Regions from separate parts of the Mesorhizobium sp. WSM4820 genome, predicted to be linked through region 2. Evidence: riboswitches for the same ligand, from Rfam matches in the RefSeq annotation. Region 2 holds a riboswitch; the other holds the start of a gene.

Region 1 (4,385 bases), on a different contig from region 2:
TGATGATTGCCATGGCGATCGCGCTGAAACCGGACATCCTGATTGCCGATGAGCCGACGACCGCTCTGGACGTCAGCGTGCAAGCGCAGATCCTCGATCTGCTGCGCGATCTCCAGCGCGAAACCGGCATGGCGTTGATCATGATCACCCACGACCTCGAAGTCGCTGCGTCCATGGCGGACCGGATTATCGTCATGAACGGCGGCAAGGTCGTCGAGACGGGCATCGCCAAGGCGGTGTTCAGCAATCCGCAGCACGCCTATACGCGCCGCCTCATCGCCGCCCTGCCCCACGGCAACGCAGCGGAGGCGCCCAACAGGCGTTCGACGGCGATCGCCGGCGAAACGCTGCTCAAGGTGGAGCATCTCACCAAGCACTATGAGCTTGCTTCCGGAGCTTTTAGCAGCAAGCGGACGTTCAAGGCGGTGGACGACATAAGCTTCGAGGTCAGGAGAGGAGAAACGCTCGGCATCGTCGGCGAGTCCGGGTCGGGCAAATCGAGCGTCGCGCGTATGCTGTTGGGGCTGAACGCGCCAAGCGCCGGCAAGGCGGTCTTTGCCGGTGAGAACATCTTCGACATGAACGGCAAGGGCCTCATGGCGTTTCGGCGCAAGGTGCAAATGGTCTTCCAGGATCCGTACGGATCGATGAATCCGCGCATGCGCGTTTATTCGATCATTTCCGAACCCTGGGTGATCCACCGCGATATCCTGCCGAAGGACAGGTGGAAGGCTCGAGTGGCAGAGCTCCTGGAATTGGTGGGGCTGTTGCCGGAGCACGCCGAGCGCTACCCGCACCAGTTTTCCGGCGGCCAGCGGCAGCGCATCGCCATTGCGCGCGCGCTTGCCAGCGAGCCGGAACTGATCGTCTGCGACGAGGCGGTTTCGGCGCTCGACGTCTCTATCCAGGCGCAGGTGATCGATCTTCTGGCCGACCTTAGGACCAGGCTCAGCCTCTCCTATATTTTCATCACCCACGACCTGCCGATCGTGCGCCATTTCGCCGACCGGATCATGGTCATGAAAGACGGAAGGATTGTCGAGGAAGCCCAAACCGCGGCGCTGTTCGGGGCGCCTCGCCACGACTATACGCAAAGCCTGCTGCAGGCTGTGCCCAGGCCCAAATGGCTTACGCAGGCTCAATAGTTCCTGGATATCGGCCTCGATTGTCCGCGCGCGCCCAGCTAGCGTTGCCGACTGATGGGCCGAATGCGCTTGACAAAATGGCGATCGCCCGCTCAATTTGACCCATTCACCAGGGGGGTCCCGGCAAGGGGCTGAGATACTGCTGGCTTTCGCGGCGCAGTGACCCGTTGAACCTGATCCAGTTCATACTGGCGTAGGGACGGTGCAAGCGCTTTGCGGGAGTCCATGCCCGAAAACCTGTAAGCAGGCCAACCAGAGCGTCTTTTCATCCTTCCGGCACAGAACTGGGTCTCCAATGCATGAGCAAAGGAGCCTCAATATGAATGCCCTGACCCCAGCCGTCTCAACGGGACCGCTGCCTGCCTCACGGAAAATCCACAAGTCCGGCGTCCTCTATCCTCACATTAAGGTGCCGATGCGGGAAATCGCCGTCCATCCGACGGCGGGCGAACCGCCTGTCACCGTTTACGATCCGTCCGGCCCCTATACGGACCCGACTGTCGAAACCAGCATCGAAAAGGGCCTCGCCAGGTTTCGCCATGAATGGGTTACGGCACGCGGCGACGTCGAATTCCACAATGCCCGCAGTGTCAGGCCGGAGGACAACGGCTTTGCGTCAGGTGAGCGCCTGACGCCGGAATTTCCCGTGCGCCACCGGCCGCTAAAGGCAAAAACGGGCCAAGCGGTGACGCAGCTTGCCTATGCGCGCGCCGGGATCATCACCCCCGAAATGGAGTTCGTCGCCATTCGCGAAAATCTCGGCCGCGAGAGCTTACGCGGCGGGATGCAGCGCGACGGCAACTCTTTCAGCGCGGCGATCCCGGACTTCGTCACGCCGGAATTCGTGCGCGACGAGATAGCGCGCGGACGGGCTATCATTCCAGCCAACATCAACCACCCGGAGAGCGAGCCGATGATCATCGGCCGCAATTTCCTGGTCAAGATCAATGCCAATATCGGCAATTCAGCCGTCACCTCGTCGATGGCCGAAGAGGTCGAAAAAATGGTCTGGGCGATCCGCTGGGGAGCCGACACCGTCATGGACCTGTCGACCGGTCGCAACATCCACAACATCCGCGAATGGATCGTCCGCAATTCGCCGGTGCCGATCGGAACCGTGCCGCTCTACCAGGCGCTTGAGAAGGTCGGAGGGATCGCCGAGGACCTGACCTGGGAAATCTACCGCGATACGCTGATCGAACAGGCCGAACAGGGCGTCGACTATTTCACCATCCATGCCGGTGTGCGGCTGCACTACATCCCGCTGACGGTCGACCGGGTCACCGGCATCGTGTCGCGCGGCGGCTCCATCATGGCCAAGTGGTGCCTGCATCATCACCGCGAAAGCTTCCTCTACGAGCATTTCGGGGAAATCTGCGACATCTGCCGCGCTTACGACGTGTCGTTCTCGCTCGGCGACGGCCTTCGTCCCGGCTCGATCGCCGACGCCAACGACGCGGCGCAGTTCGCCGAACTGGAAACGCTCGGCGAGTTGACAAACATCGCCTGGGCCAAGGATTGCCAGGTCATGATCGAGGGGCCGGGCCATGTTCCGATGCACAAGATCAAGGAGAACATCGACAGGCAGCTCGAAGTCTGCGGCGAGGCGCCCTTCTACACGCTTGGGCCGCTGACCATCGACATCGCACCCGGCTACGACCACATCACCTCAGGCATCGGCGCGGCGATGATCGGCTGGTACGGCACGGCGATGCTCTGCTATGTCACGCCCAAGGAGCATCTCGGTCTCCCCGACCGCAACGACGTCAAAACGGGCGTCATCACCTACAAGATAGCCGCGCACGCCGCCGACCTCGCCAAGGGTCATCCGACGGCGAAGGTCAGGGATGACGCCCTTTCCCGCGCACGCTTCGAGTTTCGTTGGGAAGACCAGTTCAACCTGTCGCTCGACCCCGAAACCGCGCGCTCCTTCCACGACGAGACTTTGCCGAAGGAGGCGCACAAGCTGGCGCATTTCTGCTCGATGTGCGGGCCGAAATTCTGCTCGATGCGCATCTCCCACGATATTCGGGCCGAGGCACAGAAAGAGGGCATGGCGGCGATGGCCGCGAAGTACCGCGAGGGCGGCAATCTTTACATGCAAGTGGACGGCGAACCGCCCATGCCGAAGATGCCGGAGCCGTCATGAGGCTGCTGGTCAAAGGGGCCGGCGTCGCCGGCCTCACCGCCGCCTTCGAACTCGCCGCCCGCGGTGCTGCGGTAACCATTGCCGAGACCCGGCATGGCCTTGGCGGCAACGCATCATGGATGGCCGGCGGCATGCTGGCGCCCTGGTGCGAACGCGAAAGCGCCGAGCAGCCGGTGCTGGATCTCGGACGCGATGCCGCCGAGTGGTGGGATGCGGTCCTGCCGGGTCATGTCACGCGGGCCGGAACGCTCGTTCTGGCAATGCCGCGGGATGCGGGCGAACTCGACCGGTTTGCAAGCCGCACGTCGGGACATCGGCGGGTCGACGAAGACGAAATCGCGCTCCTGGAACCCGATCTCGCCGGCCGCTTCCGTCGCGGGCTGTTCTTCCCGGGCGAAGCCCATCTCGACCCACGCCGAGCAATGGCGGCGCTGCATGAAAAACTCGCCGCAAGCAGCGTCGAGTTCCGCTTCGGAATGGACGCCCTGCACATGACGGGATTCGACCGCGAGATCGACTGCATGGGAATGGCGTCCAGCGATGAAAGGCTTCGCGGCGTTCGCGGCGAGATGCTGATCCTGCGTACACCGGACATCTCGCTGTCGCGCCCGGTCAGGCTGCTGCACCCGCGTTTGCCGCTCTATCTGGCGCCGCGCGCCGACCACCATTTCATGGCGGGTGCAACGATGGTCGAGAGCCTGTCCACGGAGCCGGTCACGGTACGGGCGATGATGGAACTCCTGAACGCCGCCTATTCGGTTCATCCCGCCTTCGGCGAGGCCGCGATCGTTGAGACGGGCGTCGGCATTCGCCCGGCGTTTTCCGACAACCTGCCGCGCGTCGAAGCGCATGGCAGGACCGTCGCGATCAACGGGCTCTACCGCCATGGTTTCCTTCTGGCCCCCGCCATGGCGCGTCGGGCGGCCGACCTTGTTTTCGATTCTGACAAACCGGTGGAACTTGCTGATGAAACTGACGGTCAACGGCGAAGCGCATGAGATCACCGCCGCCACCCTGGCGGAGCTTCTCGCAGCACTTGACTACGAGGGCAACTGGCTTGCAACGGCCGTAAACAGCGACCTTGTGCACGC
Region 2 (4,385 bases):
TGGTCACCGTGCGGTCGAGGAAATCGCGGTCGTGGCTGACCAGGATGACGGTGCCGGCAAAACCGGCGACCAGTTCCTGCAGCAGTTCCAGCGTCTCCATGTCGAGATCGTTGGTCGGCTCGTCCAGCACCAAAAGATTTGCCGGCCGCGCCAGCACACGGGCGAGCAGCAGCCGCGCCCGCTCGCCGCCCGAAAGCTCGCGCACCGGCGTGCGCGCCTGTTCCGGCTTGAACAGGAAGTCCTTCATGTAGGAGACGACGTGGCGCTGCTCGCCGTTGATGACAAGGTTCTCGCCGCGGCCGTCGGTGAGATACTGCGCCAGCGTCTCTTGCGGGTCGACCGCCTCGCGTTTCTGGTCGAGCGTGGCGATCTCCAGATTGGTGCCGAGTCGCACCGTGCCTGAGTCCGGCTTCAATTCGCCGGTCAGCATCTTCAGCAGCGTCGTCTTGCCGACGCCGTTCGGGCCGACCAGGCCAACGCGGTCACCGCGCTGGATGCGGGTCGAGAAACCCCTGACCACGGTGAGGTCGCCAAAGCTCTTCTCGATGTTCCTGGCCTCGATCACCAGCTTGCCCGATTCGGCGGCGTCGCTGGCCACCATCGTCGCCGCACCCTCGGCGCCACGATGGCCGCGAAAGCGCTGGCGCATGGTCTGCAATTCCCCGAGCCGGCGCATGTTGCGCTTGCGCCTTGCCGTCACGCCATAGCGCAGCCAGTGCTCCTCGCGCACGATCTGGCGGCCAAGCTTGTGCTGCTCGCGCTCTTCTTCTTCCAGAACGGTGTCGCGCCATTCCTCGAAATGGCCAAAACCCTTGTCCAGCCTGCGGGTCTGGCCACGATCGAGCCAGACGGTGGCGCGCGACACGCGCTCGAGGAAGCGGCGGTCGTGCGAGATGACGATCAGCGCCGAAGAGGTGCGGGCAAGCTCCTCCTCCAGCCATTCGATGACCGACAGGTCGAGATGGTTGGTCGGCTCATCGAGGAGGAGAATGTCGGGCTCCGGCCCCATGACGCGGGCCAGGGCAGCACGGCGGGCTTCGCCGCCGGAGAGATCGTTCGGCCGTTCCTCGCCGGACAGGCCGAGATGCTCCATCAGATAGGTGGCGCGGTAGGGATCGTCGGCGGGTCCGAGCCCCGCCTCGACATAGGCGCGGACGCTGGCGAAACCATCCATGTCGGGCATTTGCGGCAGGTAGCGCACTGTTGCCGAAGGCTGGCGGAACACCTCGCCATCCTGCGGCTCGATCAATCCCGCAGCGATCTTCAGCAACGTCGACTTGCCCGAGCCGTTGCGGCCGACCAGAGCGATCTTCTCGCCCGCCGACGCCGTCAGTTCCGTCCCGTCGAGCAGCGGCGTGCCACCGAAGGTCAGTTTTATCCCGTCGAGATTGAGAAGCGGCGGCGCCATGTCAGCTTTCAGGTAGGGGGAATGGATGGGCGAGCAACAGCGCGCGGCCGCTGCCCAGCGCGACTTCGAGCCGGCCCTTGACCTCGTTGGAAATGGTCAGCGACGAGCCGAACGCCACCTCGACATGGTTCAGCGGCCATTTGGCGCCGGTCACGGTCAGACCGGCAAGGTCGGAGAAGCCGAGAATCGAAAACAGCGTGCCGTCGGCGTAGTCGAAGCCGGCCTTTCCGGGAAGCAAGGGCACGCCTTCCTGTGCGCCACTGGTCAAAAGCACCTCTGTCCCTGCCTCGGCCAGCCGGACGCCGAGCGCCAGGTGCAGGAAGGCCTGGTCGGTGCGCTTGCCGCCGAACGCGCCGGCGAGCACGAGGCTGGTCGCGCCGCGTTCGAGCGCGGCGGCGATAGCCAGTTCGCCGTCGGTCTTGTCCTTTTCTGCCGGAAACACCTGGCGCGGCACGGCGGCGAGCTCGTCCGGCAAATCCGCCGGCACCGAATCGAAGTCGCCGACCCAGAGTTCCGGCGTCAGGCGCAGAGTCCGGGCATGGCTGATGCCGGCGTCGGCGGCGATGACACGCGTGCCTTCGGCCTGGCGGTCGAGCAGCGGCGTGCGGATAAGGTCGCCGCCAAGCAGGATGGTGAATTTGCTCATATGCGTGGCCCTTACCAGCCCTGCTTGCGAAACGGAAGGCCGCGGTCTGGATGCCCGGCAAACTTCCGCTTGCGCCGCAGATGGGCCGGGCCTATGTGTCGAAGCGCTCTAACGGGGTGCTGGACGCGATCTTCGCGGACCGGCTGAGAGGCAACCTGCCAACCCGCTGAACCTGATCCGGTTTGTACCGGCGGAGGGATTAGACGTTTCGGACAACCCGACGCCTCAATTCCCTTCAACGCCAACGAAGGAGGCGCCGATGCGCACGTTTTTGTACACACTTGTTTCGGCAGTGCTGCTCGCGGCGACCGTTCTCGCCGGCACCGGGCCGGCATCCGCGCAGGAAAAACTCACCGTCTATACCTATGAGAGCTTCACCGCCGAATGGGGTCCAGGCCCAGCGGTCAGGAAGGCGTTCGAGGCCGAATGCGGCTGTATTCTCGAATTCGTCGCGGTCGCCGACGGCGTCGCCCTGCTCAACCGCGTCAGGCTGGAAGGGGCCGCGACCAAGGCCGACATCGTGCTCGGCCTCGACACCAATCTGACGGCGGAAGCCAAGGCCACCGGCCTGTTTTCGCCGCATAGTGCCGTCATCGACGTCAAGGTGCCGGGCGGCTGGAGCGACGATATTTTCGTGCCGTTCGACTATGGTTATTTCGCCGTCGTCTACGACACCGAAAAGCTGAAGACGCCGCCGAAGAGCCTGAAGGAATTGGTCGAGGGCAATGCCGATGAAAAGATCGTCATTCAGGATCCGCGCACCTCGACGCCCGGTCTCGGCCTGCTGTTGTGGGTGAAGTCGGTTTATGGCGACAAGGCGCCCGAAGCCTGGGCCAAGCTTAAGGCAAAGGTGCTCACCGTGACGCCGGGCTGGAGCGAGGCCTACGGCCTGTTCACCAAGGGCGAGGCGCCGATGGTGCTGTCCTATACCACGTCGCCGGCCTATCACATGGTCGCCGAAAACACCCAACGCTATCAGGCAGCGTCCTTCGACGAGGGCGCGTATCTGCAGATCGAGGTTGCCGGCATCACCAAATCAGGTGCGAAGAACCCGTTGGCGAAACAGTTCCTGACTTTCATGACCGAGCCGAAATTCCAGGATGTCATTCCCGAGACCAACTGGATGTTCCCTGCCGGCAAGACCGAGAAGCCGCTCAATCCGGCTTTCGACAAGCTCGTCAAGCCGAACAAGACGTTGCTGTTAAGCCCCGAAGAGGTCGCCGCCAACCGCAAGGCCTGGGTCGACGAATGGCTGTCGGTGATGAGCAAGTAGCTTGTGATTGAGAGATGATCACTCTACGGCGCCGGGAACTCGGCCTCAGCCATATTTTCTGCTTCGACGATCGTTGAACTAGGCAGGGCGGCATGCGTACCGGATATCCTGCCGACCCCCGCGTCACCGCCGGCACAATTGCGCTTGCCGCTGTTGCGCTGCTGATCGGCGGCGCGTTCGCAGGGCTCATCGTCGAAGGCGCCCGCGATCCGTCCGGCGCCGCGTCGGCCTTCGATTCCTACCTCTTCCGCGTCGCCCGATTCACGTTGTGGCAGGCATTGCTGTCGACGCTGCTCTCCGTCGTGCCAGCGCTGTTCGTGGCGCGGGCGCTGTCGCGGCATCCGCGCTTCTTTGGTCGCGGCCTGATCCTGCAGCTCTTCGCCGTGCCGCTCGCGCTGCCGGCCATCGTCGCAGCACTCGGGATTCTGGCACTGTATGGCCGTGCAGGCTATTTTGCCGGCGTGCTCAGCGCGATCGGCGGTCAGGGCTGGCCGGGCATATACGGCCTGTCCGGCATCCTCGTCGCCCATGTCTTCTTCAATCTGCCGCTGGCCACGCGGCTGTTCCTCGAAGCGCTTGCGACAGTGCCGGCCGACCAGTGGCGGCTGGCGAGCCAGCTCGGCATGGGCGCCAGGCCCGCCTTCCGGCTGATCGAATGGCCGACGCTGCGCGCGGCGCTGCCGGGCGTCGCCGGGCTTGTCTTCATGCTCTGCATCACATCCTTTACTATCGTGCTCACGCTGGGCGGCGGGCCGCGTGCGACAACGCTGGAGGTCGCCATCTACCAGGCGCTGCGTTTCGATTTCGATCCTGCCCGCGCGGTGACGCTGACAGTGCTGCAGATCGCGCTGACCTTCGTCGTCGTGCTGGCATTGATGCGGCTCGGCGCCAATACCGTCGGCGACGCCAACCTGCCGGTGGCTTCGCGCCGCTATCTTTCGGCCGGCGCCGCCGAGACCGTGCTGAACGCAGCATTGATCATTCTCGCTTTGCTGTTCGTCGCCGGGCCGATGGCGGCCACGGTGACGTCAGGCCTTGGCGCCGATCTCGGCCGGCTG

Evidence for each region. A riboswitch is a leader RNA that binds a small molecule or an ion and turns the genes downstream of it on or off. The one in region 2 is predicted to bind thiamine pyrophosphate.
Region 1: another riboswitch for thiamine pyrophosphate. It lies ahead of thiC (phosphomethylpyrimidine synthase ThiC); the one in region 2 lies ahead of thiB (thiamine ABC transporter substrate binding subunit).

The regions. Positions count from the first base shown of each region.
Region 1 is NZ_JBVVQN010000008.1:49,078-53,462, reverse strand. Features, by position in the region: gene AC0L2R_RS14710 (ABC transporter ATP-binding protein) at 1-1,145, shown strand, start outside; TPP riboswitch at 1,247-1,363, shown strand; gene thiC (phosphomethylpyrimidine synthase ThiC) at 1,465-3,294, shown strand; gene thiO (glycine oxidase ThiO) at 3,291-4,292, shown strand; gene thiS (sulfur carrier protein ThiS) at 4,261-4,385, shown strand, end outside.
Region 2 is NZ_JBVVQN010000018.1:100,647-105,031, reverse strand. Features, by position in the region: gene AC0L2R_RS25770 (ABC-F family ATP-binding cassette domain-containing protein) at 1-1,408, opposite strand, end outside; gene AC0L2R_RS25765 (thiamine diphosphokinase) at 1,410-2,054, opposite strand; TPP riboswitch at 2,157-2,270, shown strand; gene thiB (thiamine ABC transporter substrate binding subunit) at 2,314-3,327, shown strand; gene thiP (thiamine/thiamine pyrophosphate ABC transporter permease) at 3,420-4,385, shown strand, end outside.